DNA from 2 places in the Rothia sp. HMSC071C12 genome. Region 2 is predicted to be linked to the other one. Evidence: riboswitches for the same ligand, from Rfam matches in the RefSeq annotation. Region 2 holds a riboswitch; the other holds the start of a gene.

Region 1 (15,358 bases), on a different contig from region 2:
GCCAACGCGCCCGCCTGCACCGCAAACTTCATCGCCTGAGCCATCGCCACCGGATCCTCAGCACGGTTCACCGCCGACGCCAACAACACCGCATCACAACCCAGCTCCATCGCCAGCGCCGCGTCGGAGGCGGTACCCACGCCAGCATCCAGAACCACCGGAACCTGCGCGCGAGAAGCAATCAGCTCAATATTGTGCGGGTTCAAAATGCCCAGACCGGTACCAATCGGCGCGCCCAACGGCATAACCGCCGCAACGCCCGCATCCTCCAGGCGAGCGGCAGCCACCGGATCGTCAGAAGTGTACGCGAGTACCGTGAAATCCTCGGCGACCAGCTGCTCGCAAGCGTTCAACAGCTCCACGGTGTCCGGCAACAGGGTGTCTTCGTCGTGGATGATCTCGACCTTCACCCAGGAAGTGCCCAGCGCCTCGCGGGCGAGCATCGCGGTCATCACCGCATCAGCTGCGGTGCGGCACCCTGCGGTATTGGGCAGCGGCGCAATATTGAGCTTCTGCAGAAGCGGAAAAATGGGGGTGCCTGCGGCGTGACGGCGCATGGCAACGGTCGTCATTTCGGTGCCGGAGGCGATGAGTGCCTGCTCGAGCAGGTCCATGCTGGTTGCGCCTCCGGAGCCCATGATGAGGCGGGAGTTGAAGGTGCGGTCGCCGATGGTGAGCGGTGCGAGGCTCATGAGTTCTCCTCTGTGGGAACGTCTAGATAACGGGGTTTAGGTATGTGGGCGCGGCGGCGCGCCCGGTGTAGAAAGAAAACCGAGAATGTCTGTTCTTTTTGTCGGTGGGTATCTCTCCGGTTTAGGGTGGAGGATTAGCCGCCCTGAACGGCGGTGAGGGCATCCACCCTATCGCCCTCGTTCAGCGGCACATCCAGCCACGTGGAACGCGGCACGATACTGCGGTTGAGCGCCACAGCCACACCATTTTCGGTACCAAACTGGTCCATGACAAGGTCAAATACGGTGCGGGCATTCGTGGTTAGCGGCTCGCCGTTGTAGGTGATAATCATGCGAAATCCTTTCGTGAAGGTGCCGGGTGCACCCGGCGGGGACTGTGTTTAGTGGGTGAATCGTGCCGGGTCGCACGCCTGCATAATGAGCGGAATCTCAGCCCCGCAGGCGACCTCCGCGCCGACCTTGCCTGCGAGCGCGGCAAGCAGAATACCGTGACGGAAGTAGCCCGTGGACACAAGCTGGCGGGTGCCGTCAGTACGGGTGCGGTGCCCAAAGATGGGCAGGTCGTCCGGGGTGCCGGGGCGGGCGCCGACGTTCGCCTCCAGAAGCTCGCACTCTTCAACCGCGGGCACGAGCCGGATCGCGTCACGTAGCAGCTGGTGTACGCCGTCAATGGCGGGCAGCGTGCGGTGGTCTTCGCGGCTGGTTGCGCCGATGCATAGCTCCCCGTCAGGGCGGGGGATGAGGTAGACGGGGCGGGAGTTCACGTAGCCGCGCACCACATGTTTGAGGATGGGCCGCGGGGCGCGCAGACGCAGAATATCCCCGTAGACGGGGCGTAGCGGGTAGTCCCCGTGCAGTGTTGCCCCTAGCCCAGCGCAGATAATGTCGCCCGCGTCCGGGTCGGTGACCCGTTCGGCGCTGAAGGTGACGCCGCGGCGGGTGAGGGCGTCTTTGAGGGCGCGCCTCATGAGCCGCGGGTGTAGCTGATGGTCACTGGGGATGCTCACGGCGCCGGCGATACGCGGCGCCAGGAGCGGTTCGAGGGCGCGTGCCTGCGTGGGGGTGACGGGGTCTGCGGGGCGGTTCATGTCCCGGTAGTAGGCGCGGGTGCGTTGCAGGTGCTCGGCGTCGGCGCGGTCGGCTGCGATGATGAGCGTGCCGGTGGTGTCGTAGCCGGTAGGCAGGTCGGTGGCGCGGCTGAGCCTCTCCATGAGGGAGGGGTAGGCGTCGGCGCTAGCGGTCATGAGCGGGAAGAGCGCGTCCTGCTGGAATTGCACTTCTGCGATGGGCGCGAGCATGCCGCCGGCGTAGTGGCTGGCGGCGGGGTAGAGCGCCGTGCCGTCGTCGGCGGTGCCGTAGTCGCTGGTTTCGGCGTCGATGAGGTGCACGCTTTCGCCGTGTTCGGTGAGTTCAAACGCGGTGGTGAGGCCGATGATTCCGCCGCCAATGATGGTGATGGTCATGGTTATGCCTGCAGTGCGGGGTTGTCGACGAAGGCGCGGACCATGGCGATTCCGGCGACTCCGGTGGTGCGGATGGCGGGGCAGTCTTCGGGGGTGATGTCGCCGATAGCTACGGTGGGTACGGCGGACAGTTCGGCAAGTTCGCGGAGCCCATCAATGCCGAGGGGCGGGCGGTTGGACTGCTTGGTGGGGCTGGGGCGGAACGGCCCGGTACCAACGTAATCGATCAGATGCGCGATCTTGTTGGACTCTTCGACGAGCTGCCGGGTGCCGGTGGTCAGACCGATGATCGCGTCGGCGCCGAGGAGGGCGCGGGCGTCGGCTACGGGCAGGTCGTCTTGACCGATGTGCACGCCATCAACGCGCACGCCGCGGGCACGCAACGCGAGGGCGACATCAACACGGTCGTCGATGAGGAGGGTCTGGTGCGGCTGGATGATGCCGGCGATAGCTTCGGTGAGCTGGTAGAGCTCGCGCGCGCTGATGGGTTTGGACCTGACTTGGATGCAGGTGGCGTGTTTGGCTGCCCGGACGGTTTCGAGGGGGTTGTCGCCTGTGACGAGGTAGAGGTTCAGGTCGAGGGGGCGTGCGGGGGTGGTGTAGGGGTGCGTTTCGCGGGTCATGCGGGTCTACGATTCCTCGTCGAGTAGATGTTTTTTAGAAATTCTCTCATTGAATTTCTGTGGTTAGGTTAGCACAACTGTGTGGTGAGTTGAACATCCTTCAAGCGTTTTGAGGTGTGTGTGCTTGGCTCGCTATACACTTCCTTCGCTCCTACAGGGGCACCCGCCCTCGCAGAGCTCGAGCACCCTGATGTCGCTTCAGGAAGGTATAGCTGTGCTGCGCGCTCGTATGGGGCTACAACAAGCCCTGTCTCGATGAGCCCTCGGGAAGGCGCCCTGACCTCCCATACGGAGTCACCGCAATGCCCTGAACCCAACATTCATTCCCGGCGAGCTGCCTGCGGTACCTAACCCCAGTATTCCCCCTCCCCGCCTCCGCGCACACTCTTCCCAAGCCGAGCGCCCGTGGTTCGTTCCACACCGCGCATCCGCACCCACTACTCCACCTGCCCGGAGAAGGGGAGAGAGTTAGTAGGGGAGAGGCCGGTATGTTCCGTCGCGACATCAGGGTGTCCGACGCGAAGCGAGGACGGGTTCCCTGCAGGAGCAAAGAACATACCGCCTCGACCCGTCCAACCGCGCCCAACCACCGCATCCAACCTAAAAAATAAAAGCCCCAAACCATAAGGTCCGGGGCTTGTGGAGCGGCTGACGGGAATCGAACCCGCGTATCAGGCTTGGGAAGCGTGCGCTCTACCATTGAGCTACAGCCGCATCTTTTTCAGTGTATCGCGCCTGCTTGTCGGGAGTGAAATGTGTTGCGGTTGTTTGTGCGCGGGGTGGCGGGGTTGAAATGTGATGTAGGCCTGTGTGCTGGGGCTGGTGGATGCCTGCACGTGGGTGGTGTTTGCCAGGTATCCTTTAAGCGTGCTTATTTCAGATCGCGATATTCGTCAAGAGATTGCTGATGGGCGCATCGTTCTTGATCCGTTCGATGAGTCGATGATTCAGCCTGCAAGTGTGGACGTGAGGATTGATCGTTTCTTCCGTCTGTTCGATAACCATAAGTACCCGCATATTGATCCTGCTCAGCCGCAGGAGGATTTGACGCGCCTGGTGGAGGTGGCTCCTGATGAGCCGTTTATTCTGCATCCGGGTGAGTTTGTGTTGGGTTCTACGTATGAGAAGGTGACCCTGCCTGATGATGTGGCTGCCCGTTTGGAGGGTAAGTCGTCGTTGGGTCGTCTGGGTCTTCTGACTCACTCTACGGCTGGTTTTATTGATCCTGGTTTTTCGGGGCATGTGACGCTTGAGTTGTCGAATATGGCGACTTTGCCGATTATGTTGTGGCCGGGTTCTAAGGTTGGTCAGTTGTGTTTCTTCCGTTTGAGTAGCCCGACTGAGCATCCGTATGGTTCTGGTGCGTATGGTAACCGTTACCAGGGTCAGCGTGGCCCGACTGCTTCGCGTAGTTATTTGAATTTTCATCAGACGATGATTCCTGCGGATGGTTCTGTGGAGTCTTAGTCTTTCCCGCTTTGGGGTGCGGGCGTGCAGGCTGTGTGTTTGTGCGCCCGCGTTGGGCGGTTTTTTCGCCTGTTGTGCTCGTGCGTTCACTCGCGTGCGGGTTTTTATCTCTCACTCTCTAAGGATTTTTTGATGAATCTGAAGCCTGTTGTTCTGCGTGTTGCTGGCGCGGAAGTTTCTTTGTATCTGATTGATATGTCGGACTCTTTTGTGGAGCGTTTTAAGAAGGCGTGGGAGCCTCTTGCTCCGGAGTTTTTTGATACTCCTGATGAGGCGTATGCTTCGTTGTCTCGTTTTGATCAGGTGATGTTGGTTCATGCGCCGACTGATGAGTCGGTGATGGATTTGGCGAATCCGTTGATGGGTTCGTTTGATAAGGTTTCGACGCTGCGTGTGGCTGATGATGATTCGGGTATGCAGGATCTGACGAGCCGTATTACGTTGGCGATGATTGAGCAGCTGGTTGGTCGCGGTGTGATGCTGCATGCGGCTGTTATTGGTGACCCTGAGTCGAAGCGCGCTGTGGCGCTGGTGGGTGTTTCTGGTAGCGGTAAGACGACTGCGTCGCGTTTCTTGGGTTCGAAGTTTGCGTACCTGACTGATGAGACTGCGATTATTTCGGATGAGGGTGTTGTGTCGCCGTATCCGAAGCCGCTGTCTGTGATTGTTGACCCGAATGCGCCGAAGGATCAGCAGAACCCGGTGGATCTGGGTTTGAACGTGGTTGATCGTGATGACCTCAGCTATGAGCTGTCGCGTATTGTGTTCATTTCTCGTGATGAGTCGGCTTCTGAGCCGTATTTTGAGCGTGTTCCACTGCATGAGGCTCTGGTGTTCTTGAGTGAGCAGAGCTCGGGTCTGGCGCGTCACCCTGAGGGTGTTGTGTCGCTGGCTAAGCTGGTGGAGCGTTGCGGCGGCGTGTGGCGCCTGGTGTACTCGGAGATTGAGGATACTTTGCCGCTGGTTCAGGATCTGCTGAATGGTGGCGAGCTGCCGAACGCTGATGAGGTTGAGAGCCTGGAGAAGTACACGGCTGGGGATCACCTGCCGGGTGTGTTCTTGAACGGTACGATTGCGGTTTCTCGTATGCCGGGTACTTCGGGTGTGCGTGTGGGTGAGGACGGCCCGTTCTTGCTGCTGTGCGATACCGAGCTGAATGAGCTGTCTGAGTTTGCGGCTGAGTGCTGGCTGCAGGCTGAGGGCGATATTTCGTACGATGACCTGTTTGCGCGTCTGGCTGAGATCTTTGAGGGTCTGCCTGCGGAAGCGTATGACGAGAATCTGAGCGCTTTGGCGGCTGGTTCGATGCTGTGGGTTCGTGTGATTGATGATCCGCTGATTGATGACGCAACCTGGGCTCAGATGACCAGCGATGAGGTTCTGGATGAGGAGGAGCAGCAGATTGCGCTGGATTCCTCTGAGGACGCTGTTTCTGATGATGAGGACGACGTGGTGGAGGACTAGCCGCCGCGGCTCTCCGCTGATGAGCACCGCCGAATAAGCACTGCTTAAGCACGAAGGAGGGGCGGGTAGAAGATGATCTTCTACCCGCCCCTCCTGTTGCGTTCGCGAGGTTGCGTTTGCGGGGTGCGGAGAGCTTAGCCCCGCGCAGCCTTACTGAGCCGCTTTACTGGCCAGCCTTGTCGCGGCGCTTCTGTTCACGCTTCTGCTCGCGGCGAGCCGCACGCATACGCAGCGGACCGGGCGCCTTCACCGGCAGCAGCAGGAGCAGACCCGCCACCACAACAATCAGAATACCGAGCACACCCCAAATCTGCGCGCCCATGATGCTCACGCACAGACCGAACAGCATCGGCGCCAGGAAGCTGGTGGCACGGCCGGTGGTCGAGTACAGACCGAACAGCTCACCCTCAGTGCCGGGGTCCGCCAGACGCGCCAGGAAGGTGCGGGACGCCGACTGCGCCGGACCCACGAACAGGCACAGCAGCAGGGCGCATACCCAGAACACGCCCGGTTCGGGGAAGAACATCAGCGGGGTAGCCGCCAAGATAATGCCGACCAGCGAGATAACAATAATCGCCTTCGGGCCCAGGTAGTCATCCAGGTAGCCGCCCAGGATCGCGCCAGCCGCCGCGACAGCGCTACCGGCAATACCGAACAGGATCACCTCGGAGGTGCTGAAACCGAACGTGCCCGCCGCAAGAATACCGCCGAACGTAAAAATACCGGACAGACCATCACGGAACACCGCCGAAGCAATCAGGAACCACAGGGTCTGAGGGGACGTCATCTTCAGCCGCTTAATGGTGCGCCACAGTGCCTTGTAGGAGGCGAGCAGACCGCCCTGACGAGCCGGGGAGAGACGCTCCATACCGAGCTCCAGGAAACGCAGTTCGCGGGTGGGCAGCACCTCCGGCAGGAAGCGCTCGCGGGTACGCATACGCACCAGCAGGGGCACACAGAAGATGAGGCACCATGCGGCGGCGAACAGCGCAACCGCACGGATATTCAGGGCGTTATCGGTGGTCAGACCGAGCACCTCGGGGGTCAGCACAAAACCCCACAGCACCACAGCCAGCGCCAGGATGCCGCCAATGTAGCCGGCAGCCCATCCGGCGCCCGAAATCTTACCGATGTTCTCCGGGTGGGAGATGCGCGGCAACACCGCGTTATAGTTCACGTACGCGAACTCGCTGAACACGCTCGCCGCAGAAATCAGCGTGACACCCAGCCACAGGTACTGCGGGGTGGGGCCCACGAAGAAGCACGCCGCCATCGAACCGACCAGCAGCATGGTATTCACGCCAAGCCAGAAGATGCCCCTGCCGGACTTGTCGTTACGCTGACCGGTCACCGGCGCCAGGATCGCAATGAGGAAACCGGCAATGGTCAGACCCAGCGACAGCGCCGAAGAAGTCTCTTCGGGGGAGCCGAAGTAGCTGCTGGTCAGATAGACGGTGAAGATGAAGGTCGTCATAATCGAGTCGAAGCTCGACGAACCAACATCCCACATGACCCAGGATGCGACCGAGCGGCGGCTGTTCGCGTGGTCAACGACCCTACGCGGAGCCTTCGTCTTACGGCGGGGAGAAGAAATAGTCATAGTTGTGCTTTCGGATGCCGAGGTGGCGCTTCAGCGTAGCGGCGGCATGAAACCTGCTGAAGTAGAGCGGGCGTGCTGAAGATGGAACACCAGGCGGTACGTACCGAGTGGAGATACGTACCGCCTAGTTCATGAACTTTCGCGCGGAAGGCGCAAAGCCTTAGTTGAAGAAACGACGCTGCAGGCGAGCAATACCGAAGCTCACCACAGCACCCGCGACGGAGGTCAGAACGGTCCAGAGGATGACCTGACGCAGGGTGTCTTCAGAGTCGTGGGAAATGGCGGGAGGCTGGTTGCCGGTAGCCTTGGTCCAGGCTGCGCCCAGGCCCTTACCAACCAGGGCAGCAGCGCCCATGTTGATACCCGCAATAGCAAGCTTAGCGACGGGGTTCATGTGTATCTCCTTAGCTGTATACGATGCGGCGTCCTGCCCGTGAACCCCTTCGGGGTTGGGTGAGAAAAGAGCGCCACTCCCTAGCGTATAGGGTTTAAGGCGTTCGTGCCGCCTTGGAGCCGCTCCGTCCCAAAATTGTACACCGTGCAATTCTGTAATGCGGGCAGAAGAAGAAAACAAAAAGCGGCAAATTGGCGCGAACAGCCAGACACGCCTACAATCGAACCTGGGCTTCCACCCGCACCACAACGGTACGGACAAGGAACCCCACAACGACAGGGGAGCGCCACCGAGGCGCTGAGAGTGCTAAGCAGACCCTCGAACCTGATCCGGTTAGTACCGGTGTAGGGAGTCGAATTTCTTCTCAATGCCCTCGTCCATTCAGAGGGCGAGGACATTCCCCTTCCAACGAAGGAAGGACCACCAATGTCGCAGAACGTAACCCCCGCCTCCAAGGCATCTAGCCAGGCATCTACCCAGGCAGAAACGAAGAAGCCGAACCTGCGCTGGCGAGTCAACGAAATCGTTATCGCCGCAGTCATCGCAGTAGCCTGCGCCGTCATCTTCTGGATCTGGGACATCGCAGTCGGCCCCGCCGCGAAAACCGCACTCGTAGCAGCACCCGAATTCCGCCCCATCGTCGCCGGCGCATGGCTGCTTGGCGGCACCCTCGGCGGCCTGCTCATCCGCAAGCCCGGTGCGGCACTCTTCGGCGAAATCGTCGCAGCATTCATCTCCGTACTCTTCACCGGCGGCGCGTGGAGCGGCGAAATCCTGATCGCAGGCTTCTTCCAGGGCATCGGCGCTGAAATCGCCTTCGCAATCTTCCGCTACCGTCGCTGGGACGCATTCGTAGCAGTCTTCGCCGGCGCGCTCAGCGGCCTGTTCATGGGCGTTAACGAAATCTTCATCTACTACCCCGACATGGAACCGGTCAAGGCAATCATCTACGTAGCGTGCGCCGTCATCTCCGGTGCAATCATCGCAGGCTTCCTCGCATGGATTCTCGTGCAGAACCTCGCCAAGACCGGTGTGCTCTCCTCGCTGGCATCCGGCAAGACCCGCCGCTAATCACCAGCAACTAGACACCCCTAGTCACTCACAACGAGTCACCACTCGGCACACTCAGCAGCCACAAGGCTAAGGAACCATTATGGAAGCAACACCGCGCGGGGCGCGCATCGAGCTCAACAACTTCAGCTGGCACCACCCCGGACGCCCAGAACCCGTCATCAGCGGACTCAACCTCACCATCAACCCCGGTGAAAAAGTCCTGCTACTGGGCACCTCCGGCGCCGGCAAATCGACGCTCCTGCACGCCATCGCCGGTGTGCTCCACGATGACGACGGCGAATCCGCCGGCGGCACCATCACCATCAACGGGCAAGCACCCGCCGAAGCACGCGGCACAGCAGGCATGATGCAGCAGGACCCCGAATCCTCCATCGTCATGGCAACCGTCGGCAACGACGTCGCGTTCGGCCCCGAAAACCTGCGCGTACCCCGCGAAGAAATCTGGGGCCGCGTCACCGAAGCCCTCACCGCAGTAGGGCTCAACCACCTGCCCCTCGACCACCCCAGCAGCGCGCTATCCGGCGGTCAGAAGCAGCGCCTCGGCCTGGCGGGCATCCTCTCGATGCACCCCGGCGCCATGATCCTCGACGAACCCACCGCCAACCTCGACCCCACCGGCGTGCAGGAGGTGCGCGACAGCATTCTTGCCGCCGCGGAAGCCACCGGCGCGACCCTGCTCGTCGTGGAACACCGCGTGAGCATCTGGGCACCGCACATGGACCGCATTATCGTGCTCGGCGAAGGCGGCACCATCACCCATGACGGCGCACCCGACACCGTACTCACCGAAGCACGCCAAGAACTCATCGACGCGGGCGTGTGGGTACCCAACTACGTACCGCGCGCGCCGCAGGCTAGTGCCGATAATGAGGCGGGCGGCGAAGCGCTACTGCGCGCCGAAAACCTCAGCATCACCCGCGCACAACCCACCCCCAAACAACGACGCGCACGCCGACGCACCATCAAACGCCTCGGCGACACCTCCGCACCCGCACCCATCGACCTGCCCGTGCTGCGCGGCGGCATCAACCTCACCCTGCACGCCGGCGAACACCTCAGCGTGCTCGGCCCCAACGGCGCCGGCAAATCGACCCTAGCCCTTACCCTCGCGGGGCTCCTCACCGCGCCCAACGGCACCCTCACCGCCACCGAGGCGCTACGCAATCATGGCGGCGAGCCCGCCCACTGGGACGTGCCCACCTGGACCCCCGCCCAAATGCTCAGCCGCATCGGCTACGTCTTCCAAGAACCCGAATACCAATTCATCCGCGGCACCGTACGCGAAGAACTCGAACTCGGCCCCCGCCGACTCGCCGCACTCACCCGCAACCCCCTCAACGAAGACGACCTCACCGCACGCACCAACGAGCTCGCAACCCGCCTACGCCTCACCCACCTACTCGACGCCAACCCCTTCACCCTTTCCGGCGGCGAAAAACGCAGGCTCTCCGTCGCCTCCGCACTCGCCACCGCACCCAAAATCCTCATCCTCGACGAACCCACCTTCGGCCAAGACGCACGAACCTGGGCAGAACTCGTCGACCTCATCCGCGAACTACTCGCAGGCGGCACCGCCGTCATCTCCATCACCCACGACGAAGACTACACCGCCGCACTCGGCGGCAACCACATCACCCTCGAAGCCACCGCAACCCCCGGAAAGGAGAACGCATGAACACCGACTTCTTCGGCACCATCGACCGAACCAGCTACTTCAGCAACCTCAACGCCGGCGTAAAACTCATCGTCTCCTTCACCCTCATCATCGCCGCACTCATCGTGCGTGACCCCCTCACCTCCGGAATCCTCTTCGCCCTCGAACTGCTCGGATTCATCCTCGTCGGATTCCGACCCGTCAACGTCCTCGCCCGCTTCTGGCCCATCCTCATCGCCGTCATCACCACCGGCTGGTCCGTCGCCATGCTCAGCGCCAAAAGCGGCACCACCATCCTCGACCTCGGCTTCAACACCATCACCACCGACTCCGCCGCCGTCGGCGCAGCCATGATGATCCGCTCCCTCGCCATGGTCCTACCCACCCTCGCATTCGTACTCACCACCGACCCGACCGACCTCGGTGACTCCCTCGCACAAACCTTCAAACTGCCCTCCCGGTTCGTGCTCGCAACCGTCGCCGCGCTACGCTTGGTCGGCATTCTCTTCGCCGAATGGAACGCCCTCGGCCAGGCACGACGCGCCCGCGGACTCGGCGCAGGCCAATCCCTCATTGGGCGTGCACAAACCTTCGGCGGGCAAAGCTTCGCCCTGCTCGTGCAGGCTATCCGCCGCGGCTCCCGCCTCGCCATCACCATGGAGGCGCGCGGCTTCGGCGCAGGCGAACGCACCTGGGCTCGTGTGCCGTCCTATTCGCCGCGTGATGTGCACGTGAGCATTGCCGCCGCCGTCATTATCGCTGTTGCGTACGGTGCATCTATTGCGGCGGGTACAATCCAGTTCCTCTGGGGCTAGTTTGCTCTTGCTGTAGTTTGTTCCGTTTCTGGTTCCGTTTTCGTAGCTCTGCTTGGGAAGCGGTATACACCCTCGTTCCTACAGGGGACCCGTCCTCGCTTCGCTTCGGACACCCTGATGTCACTACGGGCGATACCGTCTTCCCACGCTGGGATACGTAGGTGCTCGCACTCTTCCTTCGCTCCTACAGGGAGGAGGGGTACCACATATTTCCTCCGCGCCTAGCCCCACTTGGGACATGAGTAGAGGGCGCCCGCACTCTTCCTTCGCTCCTACAGGGGCACCCGCCCTCGCAGAGCTCGGGCACCCTGATGTCGCTTCAGGAAGGTACAGACGCCTCCTGCCTATGGTCTGGCCGCGAACGTACAATAAGACTATGTCTAGTACCGTAATTCTTCTGAACGAGCAGAACCCGCAGGGCATCTTCGTTGACCCGTCCGTGCCCCTCATCAGCGTTGATGACCAGGGCTTCACCCGCGGCGACGGTGTCTTCGAGACCATGCTGTCCGTCAACCGTCGCGTGCGTAAGCTCGGCATGCACCTGTCCCGCCTCGAATCATCGGCGCGCATGTTGGATCTACCCGACCCGGAACCCGAGATTCTGCGTTCGGCGGTGGAGCGCCTCATGCGTGAGGCGACCGCCGGTGCCGAGACTGCGCTGGGTGAAGAGCACATCGTGAAGATCATTATTTCGCGCGGCCCCACCCAGGCGGTAACCTCCATGCAGCCGGGCCCGTACACGCTGATTATGGCGTCGCCGGTGCCCGCCTCCATCGTGAAGCGCCGTACCGAGGGCGTGAAGGCGATGCTGCTGCCGCGCGGCCACGAGCCGATGGACAACAGCGCCTACCCGTGGCTGCTGGCGGGTGCGAAGACCCTCTCCTACGCGGTGAACATGGCGGTCCTGCGATACGTGCAGGAACGCGGCGCGGATGACGCTATCTTCATCACCGACGAGCGTCGCGTGCTGGAGGGTGCCACCTCCTCGGTGCTGGTCGCCAAGATTGAGGACGGCAAGAAGGTGCTGTACACGCCCGAGCCGAGCCACGGCATCCTCCCCGGCACCACGCAGGGCGCGGTGTTCGAGGCGGCACGCCAGGCCGGTTGGGAGCTGGGCTTCGGTCCGCTCTACCCGCAGGATTTGTTTGAGTCGGATGGCGTGTGGTTGGCGTCGTCGGTACGTCTGATTGCGCCGGTAACTCACCTGAACGGCACGGCGCTGGCGCATGACCCGGAGCTGACCGCCACGCTGTTGAACTACCTGGCGCAGCAGAGCTAAACGCGTACAAAAAGGGACTGCCGCATATTTCCTCCGCGCCTACGCAGGGGCACCCGTCACCCGGACGCTCCGCCCTCTCCTTGCTCCGCTGCGGAGAGCGTCCGGGCTGACACCCTGAGGGCGCATCCGGAAAACGCGGCAGCCCCTACGCTTCATGTACGGGCACAGCAAAGCCCCGGACGCGCAACCCTTAGCGGGTCGCCCATCCGGGGCTTTAGCTACACAAAAATCAACAACAGGCTATTGGCCCGCCGCCGGAGCCTCATGGCTCTTGCCGTCAGCCGAGTAATCCGAATCCTTACGCGGCGTAGTCCACAGCACCAGCGCCGTCAGGACCGCGAAACCCAGAATGGAGAAGCCCATCGGCAGGTACTCATGCTCACCGGCAAACGACACCAGCGGCGCCGCCAACGCACCCAGCAGAGCCTGAACCGTACCCATCACCGCCGAAGCACTACCCGCCATGTGGCGCGCCTCGTTCAACGCCAACGCCGAAGCATTACCAAAAATCAGGCCGCACGAGCTGGTCAGCAGGAACAGCAGAACCAGCGTCGGCACCAGCGAAATACCGACAAGGAAGCTAACCAACAGCAGCGAAGACACCACCAGCAGGCTCACCACGCCAACATTCACAATGCGACGCTGCGCCACACGACCAACCAGCTTCGTCGCAATCGCGCTGAACAGCACAATACCAATCGAGTTCACACCGAACACGATCGTGAACTCAGTCTCGGACAAGCCCAGAATCTTCTGCAACACAAACGTCGAACCGGAAATGTACGAGAACAGCGCACCAAACGCGAAGCACATCGTCAGCATGAAACCCAGGTAGCGGCGAATCTTGAAGACCTTCGGTAGCTCCGAGTACACGCTCAGGGCGGTGCCCTGGTAGCGTTCCTCCACCGGCAGGGTCTCCTTAATCACGAAGATCACGCCGAGCATCATGATTGCGGTCACCACGCCAAGCACATGGAAAATATCGCGCCAGCTACCCCACGACAGCACCCAGCCACCAAACAGCGGCGCAAGCACCGGCGCGAAGCCGTTAATCATCATCATGACGCCCATGAGCTTAGCGGTCGCCAGACCCTCAGTCGTATCAGCCACGATAGAACGCGCCAACACCGCACCAATCGAACCGGTGAAGCCCATCATGAAACGCGCAAAAATCAGCAGCTCAATATTCGGCGCGAAACCACACGCCACGGTCGCAATGAAACAGATGACCGCACCGATCAGTAGCGGCTTGCGGCGGCCCGTCTTATCCGACAGCGGACCCACGACCAGCTGGCCGAGCGCCATACCCACCATGAACGCACTCAGAGTCAGCGATGCGTTCGTGCTGGTGGTGTTCAGATTCTCAGCGACTGCGGGCAACGCCGCCAGGTACATGTCCGTAGCGAGCGGCGCGATAGCGGTCAGCAGCGCCAAAACAACAATGAAAAGGGGCGATAGCCCGAAAGAGGTCTTAGTCGACTTCGAAGACATATGTCTTAGTTTTTCTTTCTGTGTGATGCGCGTGCAACGGCGCCTGCGGCTCTACAAAACATGGATGCGGCGGTACCGGATCCGGGGATGAGCTTGCGCAGGCTGGAAGCACAACTTGTTCACGGTAGCAGAATTGGGGGCGGCTTCGTAAGTTAAATGTTTGATATTTTTTTGAGCTGGGTTGGGAAGGCTTGGGGAAGGTGCGTAGAAGGGGCGGTGTTATCCACGCTCCTACAGGGGCACCCGTCCTCGCTTCGCTTCGGACACCCTGATGTCGCTTACGGATAACACCGCCCCTTGGGCGGTTTGTTTTAGCCTGCCGCTCAGTCCCCCAGTGCTGAAGAAATATTTGAGAAATATTCTTGAGAAGCATTGCTAGGCCCAACGGCATAATCTACGTTGGTCATACCACGCGATACGACCGGAGGGCACCTCAGATGCGCAAACACTATTACAAATACTTGCTAGGCATCCTGCTGCTTGTAGCTTGCGTCTTGCTCGTAATCTTTGCCGTGCTTTCTAATAACAACCCAGGCAACGGAAAAGAAGGCACTGCCTCCACGCATGCGCCGGAGAGTACTTCAACCTACTGGGATAAAGACCGCATGGAATCCGCTAGCCCGGCTCCCATGCCCGAATAAAACAGCGCCTGAATAAAACTGCCTCTGAATAGCCGTAGGACCCAATGCTTCGAGATACACGAAGCATTGGGCCCTACTGTTTTGTAGGCGGCTGTTATTGCGCCGCGCTGTCGTAGATGAAGTCCACGGTCGCGTAGTCCTCCGGGATTTCGGCGAGTAGCGCCTCCTCCTGCGCCGCCCAGCGTTCCCAGTGCGGGCGGAACGTGTCACCGTCACGAGCCATGGCGCGTTCGCGGCGCACCTCCTCCGGGGCGGTGGCGAGAATACGCACCTCGCAGGCGCCAGCAATCGCGCCGACACCCTCACAGATGATGACCTGCGTAGCCGCCGGGTCGACGGTGCGCACCTCACCGGGGGCGCCCGCCTCCCAATCCCACGGGGTGTAGGTTCCGGCAATACCTTCGGTCAGCTGCACGGATAGCGCGTCCCACGCCTCCACGCCGTCGAAGAGGCCGTCCCAGCCGGGGTAGAAGTCGTCCAGGTGCAGCACGTGCACGCTGTGGCCGGCGGCGGTGAGCTCCTGCTCAAGCTGCGCGGCGAGGCTGGTCTTGCCGGTGCCGCTACGGCCGTCAATGCCGATGATCAGCGGGATCTGCGCGAAGTCGGCGAGGAACTGCGCACGGAATTCGGTGAATTCGGCGGTGTCCATGTCGAAGTCGTTGCCGATGCCGTGCTCCAGGCGCAGCATGTCTTTGCAGAGC
Region 2 (15,702 bases):
CGAAGTCGTTGAAGCCCATCGCGCGTTCGTACATGTCACGCACAATCGACTTGGGGCGCGGCTCAAAACGTGCAACCCACGGGGCAGACTGCTTGTAGGTCGTGTACGCCTGATCAATGAGCTCAGCCAGGGGCTGCGGGTAGGTGACCTTGTCCAGCTCGTTCATGCGTTCGGTGTAGTCCACACCGTCCGCCTTCAACTGCGCCGAGAGCTCGTTCTTCGCCTTGCGCTCCTGCGCGTACAGCACCTGGTTCGGCGAATCCAGGGTCGCCTCGATGAGGGAGAGCGCATCCAGGGCGTAGCTGGGGGATTCGGGGTCCAGCAGCTCCAGCGCGGCGACCGCGAAGGCAGACAGCGGCTGGTTGAGGGCAAAGTTATCCTGCAGGTCCTCGGTCAGGCGCAGGTAGGAGCCGTGCTCGTCCGGGGTGTTGGTTCGCTCAATCACGCCGCCGGTCAGTAGCTCCTTGTAGATGCCGATTGCCTTGCGCAGCAGCTCGCGGCGGCGCGCGGGGCTCTCGTGGTTCTCCTGAATGATGCGGTACGCGGCAATGACCGGGTTCTCCGGGCGGTGCATCAGGTTCAGCAGCATCGAATGGGTGATGTCGAAGGAGGAGGTCAGCGGCTCCGGGGCGGCTTCTACCAGCTGGTCGAAGGTCTTCTTAGACCAGCCAACGAAGCCCTCCGGCGCCTTCTTACGCTTGGAGGACAGCGACTGGTTAATGCGCTTGGTGTCGTCACCGAACTTCGCCTGAGCTTTAGCCAGCAGGCGAGCGTTCTCAATATCGTGCTCGGGTGCCTGAACCACCACGGTGCCGGCGGTATCAAAACCGGCGCGGCCGGCGCGTCCAGCAATCTGGTGGAACTCGCGGGCACGCAGACGGCGGCTGCGGGCACCATCAAACTTCGACAGCGCCGTAATCAGCACGGTACGAATCGGCACGTTAATACCCACACCCAGGGTGTCGGTACCGCAAATCACCTTGAGCAGACCCTCCTGAGCCAGCTGCTCCACGAGGCGGCGGTACTTGGGCAGCATGCCCGCGTGGTGAATACCGATGCCGGCACGCACCAGCTTATTCAGCGCCTTACCGAAGCCCGGACCGAAACGGAACTTCGCAATCAGCTCTGCAATGCGTTCCTTATCTTCCTTCGAGGCAATAGCCACCGACAGCAGCGCATTCGCCTGCTCCAGTGCCGCCTTCTGCGAGAAGTGCACAATGTAGACCGGAGTCTGCTTGGTCTGCACGAGCTCCTGCACGGTTTCCTGAACCGGGGTGGTGGAGTAGTAGAAATGCAGCGGAATGGGACGCTCAGAATGCGCCACCAGGTCACTCTCACGACCGGTCAGCGCCGTCATCTCCTCCTGGAAGCGAGTCGTATCGCCCAGGGTCGCGCTCATCAGCAGGAACTGCGCCTGCGGAAGCTCCAGCAGGGGAAGCTGCCACGCCCAGCCGCGCTGCGGGTCGGAGTAGAAATGGAACTCGTCCATAATGACCTGGCACAGGTCCGCATCCTTACCCTCGCGCAGGGCAATATTGGCGAGAATTTCCGCGGTGCAGCAGATAATGGGCGCCTCCGTATTAATGGCGGAGTCGCCGGTAATCATGCCCACGTTCTCGGCACCAAAAATATTGATCAGGTCAAAGAACTTCTCAGACACCAGCGCCTTAATGGGGGCGGTGTAGTAGGAGCGCTGACCGGTCGCCAGGCCCGTAAAATGCGCGGCAACAGCCACAGTGGACTTACCGGAACCGGTCGGAGTTGCCAGCACCACGTTATGTCCGGCGGCAATGCTCAGAACGGCCTCGTCCTGGGCGGGGTACAGGGTCATGCCGCGGGTCGAAATCCACTCGGTGAACGCCTCATAGATTTCTTCGGCGGTGAGGGGGTTGCCCTTAAAATCGCGTCGATTGTAGTCGCCGGGGTTCTCGCCCAGCCCGGGAGAAAGAAAATTCAAAATACTCATGAGGATTCCAGTCTATCGGGAATAGCGCGGGCGCGGGGGCGTTATCGTTACGAGGGAACAAACGGGTACTCGCGGAGTGTTTGCGGGGTGTTCGCTGCATCTTTGCAGGGAGTTCGCGGTTCCTTCGCGGGGCGTTTATAGGGTGTTCGGGAGGCGCGGTGCCGCGCTAACGCGGGAATTCCCCAAATTCGTGTAGTGTAGAACAAAGCACTAAAAGTGCAGTGGTGCAAAAACCTGGTGCTCAGAAGGTCGAAAACGTAGGCCTCCATGCCGCATAGATTACCGCGTAGATGCAGAATCCGCCGATTGATGTCGGTGCATGTTGAGCGGCTGATACAAACTCCAAAATACGTTGCATAAATGACGACACGCCCATCTATGGTGCAAATAGTGTTGCGTGCCACATTGATAAAGGAATAGGGTAAGAGAAAGGAGAGACGTTGAATGACTGAATACAACGCTGACAAGGCACAAGAAAACGCCGCGCGTGAAGAAGCTACGCATGAAGAATCCATGCATAACAAAACCACGCAGGAAAAAGCCGCTCAGAAGAAAACTGCGCAGAAAAAAGCTGCACAGGAAGTAACCGGTAGCGAACAGCGCAAGGCCGAAGAGGAAGCCCTCAAAAAGCGCCTCGCCCTGCGAGTCACCGCACCCGGATACAAATACCCCTGGCACCGCTGGGCAATCCCCGTCGTGGGTGAAACCACCGCGGGTACCGGTGCGATTCTTATCCCCGTCATGGTGGGTCAATTCATCAACCAGCACATCGCCGGCAAAGCCCCCGACGCCTGGCCCATGTTCTGGGTGGTGGTCGCATCCATCACCTTCATCGTGATTAACGAGTTCTTCGGCTGGGGTACCTCCATGACCCTCAGCGCGGAGCTCGGCCGCGACTGGCGCATCTATATCAACCGACTCATGGGACGCACCCGCACAACCGTTGACGCGGGCGAAGCGGTTACCGTCATGAACAAAGACGTACGCCGCATCACGGCCGTCTACTTCTCGCTACCGCTATTCGTCAATGCCATGATTGTTGCGACCCTCGGTGCCGTGCAGCTCTGGCTCATTAACCCCGTCACCGCGATTGTCACCCTCATCGGTACGCTCATCGTGGTCGGCGTGATTGCCTGGTACTCGTCCTTCCTCGAATCCAAGATTGGCGAATACCGCGAAAAGGACGGCGAAGCCTCCTCACGCGCCTCCGACATCGCCACCGGTCTGCGCACCATCGCCGGCCTCGGCGCCGAAGAACAGATGCGTGAACGCTACCACCGCGGTACCGACGAAGTTTTCGACAGCTACATGCGCTACGAAAAGACGCACCGCTGGATGTTCCTCATCCGCGCGCTGCTCGGTGGCGCCGTGACCCTGCTCGGCATCGGCTTCGCCCTCACCGGCCACGTCGAAAACGGCCGCTGGGTCTCCGACACCCCCGCCGCATCCCTGGTGACCGTCGCCTCCATTATCGCGATGATGGGCGGCCCCATCTGGATTACCCAGAACTTCCTCACCGCATGGCGATACGCCAAGATTGCGCTCGCCAAGGTTGCCCGCCTCGAAGGTCACGCGGGCGTACGCCAGGGCGTGCTGAAGAGCCCGCGCACCGACGAGGAAATGGCGCAGCTGGCACACGCCGAACAGGCAGTCGAGGCGAGCACCCTCGAGGTGCCCGTACCCGTCGCCCCCGCCGGTGCCAGCAACCCGCGCATCGTGTACGTCAACCCGCGCGACTACAACCTCACCGCGCAGGACTACGCCGAGGCGCTCGCCCGCACCCTGCGACGCGGGGGAGAGGACCTTAAGGACGCAACCGGCCGCCGCGTGCTGCTGAGCGAACCGAACCCCATGATTTTCGCGGGAACCCTGCAGGAGCACCTGCGCCTGGGCACCGTGCCGAACCCCGACGAGGAGCTGGCACAGGCGAAGGATGAGGAACTGCTGAAGATTACCGACTCCCGCGAAATCGCCTACCGACTGGGCGGACGTAACCCCGAAGACTACTTCGCCGCCCGCATCACCAGCGAAGGCGCGAACCTCTCCGGTGGTCAGCGTCAGCGTCTGGCACTCGCCCGTGCTCTCGCACAGGATGCGCAGGTGCTCATTCTGACCGAGCCGCTGAACTCCGTGGACGAACCCAGCCAGCGCTACATCTACGATGCGATGGAAACCCAGATCGGTAGCGACCGCCTGCCCGTCGGCTACCCCGGCCTGCTGCAGGATTTGGAGCAGGTCTACGTTGTCTCCACGACCGCGGAGACGACCCGCCGCATGGAACGCGACGGCTACCCCGTCGCTCAGGCAGAAACCCCCGAAACCACTCAGAATCAGGAGGTGAACTAGCATGGCAAAGCAGCTCCCCATCGAAAACCCCGCCTACGTGGCACGCCGCATGTGGAACTACCTCGCAGCGCATAAGGGGCGAGCCCTCTACACCTTCGTCATCTACATGGTCAGCACCCTCATGGGTGCGGTGGTGCCCCTGCAGATTGGTGCCACCGTGGACGACGTGGTGGCGGGCAAGTTCTCCAGCTACCCGTGGCAGCCGATTCTGATTATCCTGGCGGCGTTCATCGTGCAGGCGATAACCCTCATGGTCTCCTCGTACAGTGCGGCGCGACTGGGTGCGCTCGTTACCCGTGACGCCAACCAGGACACCCTCGACGGCACCCTCGACCTGGATGCACGCACCGTGGAAGAAGCCGGCAGTGGCGACCTGCTCACCCGCGTGACCGACGACCTGTCCTCGGCGGCGAAATCTGTCAGTGAGGACCTGCTCGGCGCGATTTACGTGGTGCTGTACTTCATTATCTCCACCATCTCGCTAGCGGTTGTGAGCCCGGCAATGGGTCTGATCATGCTACCCATGATTGCCGGTCTTGCCCTCATCATGTCGAAGATGCTGCCGCTCATGGCGGCACGCAACCAGACCGCCCAGGAGCGCGTGAGCGACCTCAACAGCGTGCTGACCGAGAACATTCGCGGCACCTCCACGATCCGTGAGCTGGGCGTTCATGCCGCCCGCGAAGACGCCTTCGCCGGTGAGAACAAGCGCCAGTTCGCCGCGCAGCTGGGCATGGTGCGCATCCGCCAGCTGTACTTCACCGTGGATGCTATCAACGCCTGGATCCCCACGATTCTGTGTATGCTCTGGGGTGCCGCCTGCGTGGCTCTCGGCTGGGCAAGCTGGGGCGCCGTGGCGACCGCCTCGGTCATGGTTTTCAGCCTGCGAATCCTCGCCGACATGCTGAACCACCACGTCAGCAGCCTGCGCATTATGCTCGTGAATATGGGCCGCGTGTTCGGTGTGGTGTCCCTGGCGAAGAAGCAACGTGAGGCGCGTGCACAGCACCGTGCCGAAGCGTTCGCCGCCGTGTCTGATGAAGCCGTGAAGAACCCGGAGTACGCCATTGACTGCACCGACGTCTCCTACGGCTACTCGCCGGACGCCCTCGTTCTGGAAGGCATCAACCTGAAGATTCGCCGCGGCGAGGCGCTCGCTCTGGTGGGTCGTTCCGGTTCGGGCAAGACCACCCTGGCGCGTCTGATTGGTGGTTCGCTGACCGCCCTGGAGGGCACCATCACCGTGATGGGCCGCCCGGTCGGTCATGGCGACTTCCCGACCGATGCCGCCGCCGACGGCCGCCCGCGCCTGCTGGTCTGCACCCAGGAAGCGCACGTCTTCTTCGGCACCCTCGCCGATAACTTCACGGTGGTTGTGCCGGATGCAACCGTCGAGCAGATGGGTGAGGCACTGGACGCTGTCGGTGCCCGCTGGTGGCGCGACCTGCCGCAGGGCATGGACACCGTCGTCAGCGGCGCGGATTCGCCTCTGACCCGCGACCAGATTCAGCAGCTGGCCCTGGCACGTATTGTGCTTGCCGACCCGCACGCCGTGATTCTGGACGAGTCCACCACCCAGCTGGAACTCGCGGACGCAACCGAGTCCCTGCGCGCCGTGTTGGCGAACCGTGCGGTGCTGATTATTTCGCACGATGCGCGTATCGCCTCCCTGGCTGACCGTGCGGTCCTGCTGCACGAGGGCAGGATCATTGCGGAGGGCTCACCGGCAGAGATTTTCGCCCTGACCTAACCGGCAGCATATATTCCCGGCAGATAGTGCCCGGCACCGTGTGAAGCGGTGCCGGGCACACTCGTTTAACGGGTGGGTTGAGGTGGTGGCTGGGGGAGTGATTGGCGCTGCGGCGATGTGTGGATGGGACGCGTTGTGAAGAGCACCGTTGTGAAGGGCGCCGACAAACGAAAATTTCGGAGAGATTCACTTGTCACCCGCAAAACTTTCAGCTACTGAGAATCGTTGTGATAACCTGGCAGAGCGATATGGGGTGCCTTGAGACGCCCGCGACCCGCTGACCCGCCCAAAGACGGGCAACCAAAACAGCGGGGGCACGGAACAGCGGGCGCGCGAAACAGCGTACAAACACTCAAGGCTGAGAGAATCACCCATTGAACCTGCTCTAGTTCGAACTAGCGAAGGGATTATCGATGAAGGCAGAGCAGCCTAGCGCGCCCACGTGCGCATCCACCACCCCCTCTAACCCTGCACCCGGCGCGAGCGCTCCCGGAAACCCCCGGGCACCCCAGACAGCTCGCGTGCCGAGGGTCCTCTCGATTGCGGGAACCGACCCCTCCGGCGGTGCGGGTATTCAGGCGGATCTTAAATCCATTACGGCATCCGGCGGTTACGGCATGTGCGTGACCACCTCACTGGTCGCCCAGAACACCTGCGGGGTTCGTGAAGTATTCACCCCGCCCCTGGAATTTTTGACCGCGCAGCTTGCCGCCGTTTTTGATGACGTCACGGTTGACGCCGTGAAAATCGGCATGCTCGGCGACGCAGACACGATCCGCACCGTCCGCACCTGGCTGAGCGAGCACCCCGTGCCCGTGGTCGTGCTCGACCCGGTCATGATTGCTTCTAGCGGTGACCGCCTGCTGCAGGCGGAAGCGGAGCAGGCGCTGCGCGATCTCGTGCCGCTCGTGAATGTGATTACCCCGAACATTCCGGAGCTCGCCGTGCTCTGTGAGAAGGAACCCGCCCAGACTTTCGATGAGGCGCACGAGCAGGCAGCGAACCTTGCGGCGGCGACCGGAACTACCGTGATTGTGAAGGGCGGCCACCTGTGCGGTCAGGACGCCGGTAACACCGCGGTCTTCCCGGACGGCACCTGCGCGCACGTGCGTACCCCGCGTCTGGACAGCCGCAATACGCACGGCACCGGATGCTCCCTGTCCTCCTCGCTGGCAACCCGCCTGGGCGTGGAGCTGCTCCAGCACGCCGAAGTCGCAGAACACACCGCAGAGCAGAGCGTTCTGACCAGCGAAGACACCCACCGCGCCCTGCAGTGGAGCACCCGCTGGCTCCACGAATCCATTGCCGCAGGTGCCGGGCTACAGGTCGGCTCCGGTGAGGGCCACGGCCCGGTGGACCACGCCGCCCGTGCCCGCCGCCTGGAGGCTGCCGCCTCCGCATACCCGTGGCATCACCTGCTCGCCACCACCGACTCTGAGGGCAATACTCTGGACGGCACCAGCCCGGAGCGTCTGCTGCCGGTCAGCCCCGTGCCCGCCGGTGAAGCCGTCGTAAAGCCCGCCGGACCCTGGACCGCCGCCCTCTGGGCAGCCGGTGGCGAAACCTGGCACCAGATCCTGGACCTGCCCTTCGTGCGTGCCCTCGGTGATGGCACCCTCGACGAGGACCTGTTCGCCTTCTACCTGGACCAGGATGCCCTCTACCTGCGTGATTATTCGCGTGCGCTCGCGACTCTCTCGGCGCGTGCTGACACCGCTGAGGCGCAGGTGCACTGGGCCGCCGGTGCGCATGAGGCGATTGCCGCCGAATCGCAGCTGCACGAGGGCTGGCTGGCGAACCGTGCGCGTCTGGGTGGCCCCTCGCCGATTACGATGGGGTACACGAATTTCCTGCGTGCCTCCGCCGCCGGTGATGATTACGTGGTCGGTGCCGCCGCTATCTTGCCCTGCTACTGGCTGTACGAAGAGGTGGGCGCTGTGCTCTCCTCGCAGAATCACGCGGACCACCCGTACGCGGAGTGGCTGAGCATGTACGGTGGCGAAGAGTTCGCCGCGGAGGTGGCGCGTAGCCTCGCGGAGGTGGAGCGTGCGTTTGAGACGGCTTCACCGGCTCAGCGTGTGCGCGCGGCGCGGGCGTACCTGTCGGCGTGCGTGTACGAGCGTGAGTTCTTTGACCAGGCGCACCGAGCATTGCGTTAGTTTGCCGGGCGCTGCGCTAGCTGACGGGCGCTGCGCTAGATGACTAGCTCTGCGCTAGCTGGCGGGCATTGCGTGAGGGGGTGCACCGCAGCCAGCTCGCAGGTGCTTTAGGTGCCGGTTTTTGGGCTGAATACCGTCCCGGCATGGCGTGAGATAGGTGATTGATGCTTCACTCAAGCTACCGCTGGTTCGGGGGTTGTGCCGGTTATGCTTAAGGCGTCGGTGAAAACCGTTAGCGGTAGGATTCCGGCCCTCACCCAACTGGCTGATGTACCTGCCGCGCCCGCACCTCTACGGCGTGTAACCGACCAGTTTGGCCCGTCGCAACCACCTCATCCAACCCCCGCGGCGGGCCAAACGCCTTCCTTCTAGCTTTCGCGAAGAATGTTCGGCATAGAAATATCCCGTGCAGATACTCTCATCTGCACGGGATATTTCTATATGTCTCACCGTTACGAATCAGCCGCCGCTTCGTTATCCGCATCTTCATTTTTCTCGGCCCGGAACCCCACCCAGAACGCTCCAGCTGCCAAACACCCGACAAACCACAGAGAGATACTACCTACTAGATGATCTAGGAGAGCCATCGCAATCACACCGGCGACAAATCCTCCGACCACCAGGGAGTAATCTAAAGCCGTCATCAGAGCACGTCTGCGGGTGCGGCGTTCTTCGTCCTCAGGCCGGGCGGGGGAGGTATCCGCTGACGGGTGACGAGCCTCAACACGCCTTCTAACAACACGCTCCCTCCGGGTGCTGCAAGCATTAGCTATAGCACGGGTATAGAGAGCACCGGCCGTGTACCAGGCGCTTAACATTTTGCGCCAATTTCCGCTGGTCATAAACAGGGAAAACGGGTTCTCACCAATACGGGTGTCTGCAAGTGCATGAATGAGCAGGCCAATAGTGAACGCTAACGCCCCCACCTGAACCCCGTGCTCGCTCACCCGGTGAATCAGAGGAGTCACAAAACAGACGAGGAGGAAGGGCACCAGAGTAAAAATGCGCCAGTGTTTCAGGTGTGCCCTCTGCCCCAAAAGATCGTGCAGAAGATGACCGCCCAGGTACCCCAGGCTAAAGAAAATCACTGAGAGCCAACGCAGGTGAATAGCGTGCTGCGAACTGTGACTCATATCAGCAATGAGAAGGATAAAATTACCGGTCTGCGTGGCAACCAAAGCTTTGTAATGAATATGAGAGAAAACATCTACCGCTCCACCCAGGGATGCTAAGAGAAGCGCCATAATCCGCCCGTAGCGGCGCGGAGTTGGAATCCTGGAAAGAAAAAGTGCAAAGCGGGCAGTCATCGTGGTCCTTGGTGGTGAAAAAGATCCGGGCATGCAAAAACCTCGAGCACCTATGGTACTCGAGGTTTTTACGATAGGCACGTAGGTGCCTCAGAAGATGCAAGGTCTACAGTCTACTTGCTCTCACCCTTGAGCGCACCCACGAGCGGACCAATCACGTCCATGGGCAGCGGGAAGACCACGGTCGAGTTCTGGTCGGCACCCAGCTCCAGCAGGGTCTGCAGGTAACGCAGCTGCAGGGAAGCGGGGGACTGGCTCAGAATGTCGGATGCTTCCTTCAGCTCGCTGGAGGCCTCCAGCTCACCGCGTGCCGAAATAATCTTTGCGCGGCGCTCACGCTCAGCCTCAGCCTCGCGAGCCATGGCGCGCTGCATAGCCTCGGGAATCTCAACGTCCTTGATTTCAACGAGCTCCACCTGAATACCCCACGGCTCGGTGCGCGAACCGATGATGGAACGCAGGTCCTCGTTCAGGTCCTCGCGGTGTGCGAGCAGGGTGTCCAGGTCAACGCGACCGAGCAGGGAACGCAGGGTGGTCTGCGCAATCTGGCTGGTGGCAATCGGGTAGTTCTCAACCTCAAGCACCGCGTTCTTGGCGTTGGTCACGCGGAAGAGGACCACGGCGTTCACGCGGGCGGGAACGTTGTCCTTGGTGATGACTTCCTGCGGGGGAATGGTCAGGGTGATAACACGCATATCAACGCGCTGCAGGGAGTCAACGAGGGGGAAGACGACGTTCAGGCCGGGCTTCAGCTCCGAACGCAGGTGACCGAAGCGGAAAGAGATGCCACGCTCGTATTCGGGGATGACGCGGAACATACGAATCAGAATAAAAAGAACAATGACGGCAACTGGGATGAGGATAGTTGCCAGAGTGACGGGATCCATGGTTTTCCTTCACAAGTATTGGGGGAGGACGGTATGTGTGCCCACCTGCCCGCGCCTCGTACGGTGCAGGTAGTAGGGGGTGCCCGGTAACCGGGCTGTGTGTGGGGGAGTTTAGGGAGGGAAATTTTCCGTCCCGGCGTACATCGCGGCGGTCGGTGCTTTAGCGGCACCCCGCATGGAAAACTCAAAAGAGGAATAAAAGAGAATTCCATGCAGGGTGGCCGCCGAAGCTAACAGACGGGACCAATCGACCGGTCAGCCGCCGGAACGGAAAAACTTGTGCAGCGCTACTTCTTCGCCATCTGCTCTGCCAGCTTTTCAGCAGCCTCAACCTCAGCCAGGTTCTGCTCCTGCAGGACCTCGTTCGTGGTCTTGTGCAGTCGCTTAACCGAGGTGCCGGTACCGCTCCATGCGGGGCGGTCCGGGTCGAGGGCAGAGGTACGAACCGGCAGGGTTGCCTCCGCAATCATCTGCTTGCGGGTCTGCTCGGTACGGCGCTTACGCTCATTCGACACGCCACCCCACTTCGCCGCGAAACGGTCCATCTTCACGTTCACCGATTCGTCAGCGGTGGATGCGTGAATATGCTTCGGATCGTTCTCGAAGTTCGCGGGGGAACGCATGAGCTTCACAGCCAGCGGGTAGGTCAGCGACAGGCAGACCACCGCGGCGGCACCCTCCACCAGAAGCTCCAGCGGGGAGTGCCAGACGATGGCGGCACCAATCAGGATGACCACACCCAGCAGCGAGACAGCAACCGCCAGCCCGCGGTGGAAACGACCCGACTCGGAGTAGGGCCATTCGTCCACTTCACGGGTGAGCTCGCGGCCGTTCGCCGAGACGGTGCAGCTGTCCTTAATCGGGCAGGTGTTGCACACGCTGGGCTTGGCGCGGTAACGCATCACTCGGTTATCCGAGTCGAATGCGGTCGCCCACAGCCACTGGTCTTCGGGGCAGAGCCACGCGTCGCTCTCTTGGTGGTAGGTGAACCCGAAGGTTCGCGCCGCCACCATGCGCTGGCTGGTGCGCTTGGCGAGAATATCGAAGCCCCAACCCACGGCGACCAGGCCGAGCGCGTACACGCAGGCCAGCCACACGAGGAAAGAAACTCCAGCAATCTGCTCAGGCATGGTTAGCCTCGACGATCGCTACGGTAGGGGCTGGTCTGCTCGGGCAGCTCCTCGGCAGCCTTAGCGCCGGCGAACTCTGCGATGCGAGCGTCCTCAACCACCTCGTACAGCGGCGGTTCGGGCAGCTCCAGGACGGTTTCCTTAGCGTTCTTGGAGAAGATCTCCTTGAGAGCCAGCAGAGCCAGCTTAATCAGCGGGATAATGCCGACCAGGAAGATGACGTCACCGGGCATGCGCATCCAGCCCATCACGGCGGAAGCGCCGTCGTGGATAAACGCGAAGGAACGAGCCTCGTAGTAGCCCTCACCAACGGACTTGTACAGCTGAGCAATACCCAGCGGCAGCAGTGAGATGAAGGACATCCACAGCAGACCGATGTTCAGGGTCCAGAAGGAGAACTTCAGACCCTTCTCAGGCCACTTGTTCTCAGGGATCAGGTAGCGCAGACCAAACACCGCGAACGCGATCGCTAGCATACCGTACACACCCATCATGGATGCGTGCGCGTGGTTTGCGGTCAGCGCCGTACCAATCTCGAAGTAGGACACAATCGGCAGGTTAATCAGGAAGCCGAACACACCTGCGCCGAGGAAGTTCCAGAAGCCCACAGCAATCAGGAACATCACAGCCCAACGGTGCGGGAAAGGCTTGGTGCGGTTGGAGTACTGGCGAGCACCCAGCTGCATGAAGCCCCACGCCTCAACGGTCAGGAAGGTCAGCGGGATAACCTCAGCAGCCGAGAAGAACGCACCGAATGCCATCTGCTCGGAGGGGGTACCGACGAAGTAGGTGTGGTGCAGAGTACCGATCACACCACCGGCGGAGTAGAGCACGGCGTCCATCATGATGATGGAGATTGCGATGCGCTCGCGGACCACGCCGAGCAGCACGAAGATGTACGCCACCATGACGGTGGTGAACAGTTCGAGGAAGTCCTCCACCCAGAGGTGAACCACCCAGAATCGCCAGAATTCGGCGACGGTCACGTGAGTACGCTGACCTGCGAGCAGGCCGACCGCGTAGAACATGGGGATGGCGAGGCCGGAGAAGAGGAACAGCCACGGCAGGGAGGTCTTCTTCGAGCCCTTCAGGCGAGCAGAGAGGGTACGCCAGACGATGACAATCCAGATGAACATACCCGCGGTGAGCAGGATCTGGAAGAATCGCGGCAGGTCCAGGAACTCCCACTGCTGCGAGAAGAAGCCGGTGAATTCCTTGGGGATAAGGCCCTTCTGAGAGAACCATTCGTTCAGCAGCGAGCCGAGGACAACGAAGACCACGGCGCCGATGAGAACATAGGTGAGCAGACCCTGCTTCTTGGGTTCGCGGCGGGTAATCAGCGGGGCGATGAAGATACCGCCCGCCAGGAACGCGCCTGCGGTCCAGAAGAGGGAGAGCTGAAGGTGCCAGGTTCGGGATACCGTGTAGGGCAACAACTGGCCCATGTCGATACCGAAGAATCCGGTGAGTTCTTCACGGTAGTGCTCGGTGAGCGCACCCACCAGAGCCTGTAGCAGGAACAGCACCAGGATCGTTGCGAAGAGCAGGCAGGCTGCCTTCTGCGAGGGGGTCAGGCGAACTTCGTCGGGCTGACGGAAGTCGAGGACGGGTGCCTCTTCCGCGTGCCAGCCGATAGCGCGGGACCAGCGGCCGTAGATGGCGAACATCAGACCGGTACCACCGATGAGGGCAATCAGGGAGAGTGCCGACCAGACCATCAAATCCGCGGTGGGCTTGTTGTCCACGTTGGGTTCGGAGGGCCAGTTGTTGGTGTAGGAGTAGGGCTGGTCGGGGCGGTCTGCCGCCGATGCCCATGCGGTCCAGCCGAAGAATGCGACGATGTCGTGCAGTTCTTCGTCGTTCTTAATGGCGTTGGGGAACAGGCCCTGCGAGGTGTCACCCTTCATGAGGGTTTCACGGTAGTGCTTGAGCATGAGCTGGTAGCCCTTGGTCTCACCAGCGGACCAGGTGATGGTCTTAGTCTGCTCGTCGTACTTGTTCTCCTTGCGCCACTCGTTCTTGACGAGCTCGCGGGGGTCCTGCTTGCCCTGTTCACGGTACTCCTTGACGGCAGCATCGGTGGTCAGGCGCAGGTATTCTGCAGTGTAGTCGGGGCCGAGGTAAGCACCGTGGCCGAGGACGGATCCGTACTGCTGCAGGCCGCGTCCCTGGAACAGTTCCTGACCGTGCAGAATCTGTTCTTGGGTTGCGATAGTTTTGCCGTCGTTGCCGACGATTTTGTCGGGGAGCGGCATGGAGAGTGCGTAGGTGCGCATTGCAAGGACTGCCATGATGGTGAAGCCCAGGAGCATCACAAACGCAACAGCCTGTACCCAGCCTTTTCCGGCATAGGCACCGACCGTGTCTGAGCGGCGGGCAATCTTTGCTGCCTGCGCACGCGAGACGGGTTTTGTAGCCATAGTGTATGTCTCCAGTGTGCGTGGATTGTGTAGGTGGAGTGGTTCCGACGCACATCCGCTGGAGGGGCGGCTCACTATGTTCAGGGTGAATCGTCCTTGAGGGAGGTGCGACAGCCCACCCTGCTCTCATTTTTGCATATTAAATGCGTATTTACGAAACTTTGCTGACGTAGCGTCATAATGTGACACGGCTATTTGGCGGGGAAATCAGTAATCATAAGGCGGAAAACCTGAAATATTACGTTGAGGTTGAACCCTTAGCTTCCGCGCTACCTCCCCGCCTGTAACGGGGGAGGAGGCGCCGGGGTGGAGGCTGCGCAGACTCTCTCAACCGAGGCTTTTACTCAGGCTCCTACTCGAGCTCCTGCCGGAGTTCTCGCTGAAGTCGTTGGAGGGAGGCGCATCCCAGCATGTGGAAGGGGAATGCGGCACCCCTCACGTTCCTACACTCGGGTGTGGAATAATAAAACTCGGTACTACTATACACAGTACAAATTTTTTCAGTACAGATTCTGTGCACCCACACGGTGTACCCTCAGAAGGGGCCACTCACCCCGCACCCACGGCAGCCCGCCACCACAGCCCGCAATCTATCGGCACCTCAGGAGAGTTCACGTGCTTCTCTACAAATCCACCCAGAAAGCAGTCACCGGAATCCTGCGCACCGTCTTCCGCGCCCGCGTGACCGGACTCGAAAACTTCCCCGCCACCGGCCCGGTGATTGTCGCCTCCAACCACCTGTCCTTCCTGGACTCCATCATTATTTCTGCCATGATGCCGCGCCGCGTGGCGTTCCTCGCCAAGGCTGAGTACGTGAACACCCCCGGCCCGCGCGGCAAGATGATGAAGGCATTCTTCGAAGCCGTGGATATTATTCCCGTGAACCGCTCCGACCGTTCCGAATCGCTCAAGGCGCTCGACATTGCCCTGGAGAAGCTACAGGAGGGTAAGGTCTTCGGCATTTACCCCGAGGGCACCCGCTCCCGCGACGGCTACCTGTACCGCGGCAAGATTGGTGTGGCGTGGCTGGCGCACATGACCGGCGCGCCCGTGGTTCCGGTTGGTCTGATTGGCACCGACCGCCTGCAGAAGCCCGGCTCGAACATGATTTACCCGCGCCGCTTCACGATTCGTGTGGGCAAGCCGCTTTACTTTGAGAAGACCGGTGAGAAGATGACCGGCAAGCAGCGCCGCGTCACCACCGACACGATCATGGATGAGATTGCTCAGCTGTCCGGTCAGGCGCGAAAGCATGAGTACAACGTTTCGCCCTCAGCCGCACGTGACGCAGGCTAGGGCACTCGCCGCCTATACCGCGTAGACTTAAACCGCGCATTCACGCACCGACCCCCGCGTTATGGGGGAGATGGGTGTAGGATGCGCGGTTTGTCGTATGCGCGAGCCTGGGATGCCCCCGGTAGCCCCAGCAGCGGCAACCCCGCAGAAAGTCCAGTAGAAAGCCCAGTAGAGCGAGGAGAAAGTACCCATGGCAGAGCCTTCCAGCTACCGCCCCGCCCCCGGCGAAATCCCCACCGACCCGGGTGTTTACCGTTTCCGCGATGCCGACGGCCGCGTCATCTACGTGGGTAAGGCGAAGAACCTGCGCAACCGCCTCAACAACTATTTTGCGTCCCCGCAGACGCTGAGCCCGAAGACCTACGCGATGGTGCATACGGCGGCGAGCGTTGAGTGGACCGTGGTGGCGAGCGAGATGGAGTCCCTGCAGCTCGAATACAC

The links. Region 2 has a riboswitch for thiamine pyrophosphate ahead of HMPREF2942_RS07960 (bifunctional hydroxymethylpyrimidine kinase/phosphomethylpyrimidine kinase). Riboswitches for the same ligand answer to the same signal wherever they lie in the genome.
Region 1: linked by a shared signal. The riboswitch ahead of HMPREF2942_RS00975 (ECF transporter S component) and the one ahead of HMPREF2942_RS07960 (bifunctional hydroxymethylpyrimidine kinase/phosphomethylpyrimidine kinase) in region 2 are both predicted to bind thiamine pyrophosphate.

Annotation. Positions count from the first base shown of each region.
Region 1 covers NZ_KV814362.1:4,920-20,277, reverse strand. The annotation lists gene HMPREF2942_RS01020 (thiazole synthase) at 1-692, opposite strand, end outside; gene thiS (sulfur carrier protein ThiS) at 827-1,024, opposite strand; gene thiO (glycine oxidase ThiO) at 1,073-2,155, opposite strand; gene HMPREF2942_RS01005 (thiamine phosphate synthase) at 2,158-2,778, opposite strand; tRNA gene HMPREF2942_RS01000 (tRNA-Gly) at 3,419-3,492, opposite strand; gene dcd (dCTP deaminase) at 3,646-4,245, shown strand; gene HMPREF2942_RS00990 (septin family protein) at 4,378-5,709, shown strand; gene HMPREF2942_RS00985 (MFS transporter) at 5,873-7,309, opposite strand; gene HMPREF2942_RS00980 (DUF4235 domain-containing protein) at 7,470-7,703, opposite strand; TPP riboswitch at 7,971-8,071, shown strand; gene HMPREF2942_RS00975 (ECF transporter S component) at 8,130-8,774, shown strand; gene HMPREF2942_RS00970 (ABC transporter ATP-binding protein) at 8,857-10,452, shown strand; gene HMPREF2942_RS00965 (energy-coupling factor transporter transmembrane component T family protein) at 10,449-11,246, shown strand; gene HMPREF2942_RS00960 (aminotransferase class IV) at 11,623-12,525, shown strand; gene HMPREF2942_RS00955 (multidrug effflux MFS transporter) at 12,766-14,016, opposite strand; gene HMPREF2942_RS00950 (nucleoside/nucleotide kinase family protein) at 14,752-15,358, opposite strand, start outside.
Region 2 covers NZ_KV814378.1:30,748-46,449, reverse strand. The annotation lists gene HMPREF2942_RS07975 (DEAD/DEAH box helicase) at 1-1,966, opposite strand, end outside; gene HMPREF2942_RS07970 (ABC transporter transmembrane domain-containing protein) at 2,411-4,312, shown strand; gene HMPREF2942_RS07965 (ABC transporter ATP-binding protein) at 4,314-6,062, shown strand; TPP riboswitch at 6,302-6,487, shown strand; gene HMPREF2942_RS07960 (bifunctional hydroxymethylpyrimidine kinase/phosphomethylpyrimidine kinase) at 6,476-8,221, shown strand; gene HMPREF2942_RS07955 (YoaK family protein) at 8,674-9,528, opposite strand; gene HMPREF2942_RS07950 (slipin family protein) at 9,642-10,415, opposite strand; gene HMPREF2942_RS07945 (transposase) at 10,703-11,545, opposite strand; gene HMPREF2942_RS07940 (nitric-oxide reductase large subunit) at 11,548-13,965, opposite strand; gene HMPREF2942_RS07935 (lysophospholipid acyltransferase family protein) at 14,581-15,261, shown strand; gene uvrC (excinuclease ABC subunit UvrC) at 15,452-15,702, shown strand, end outside.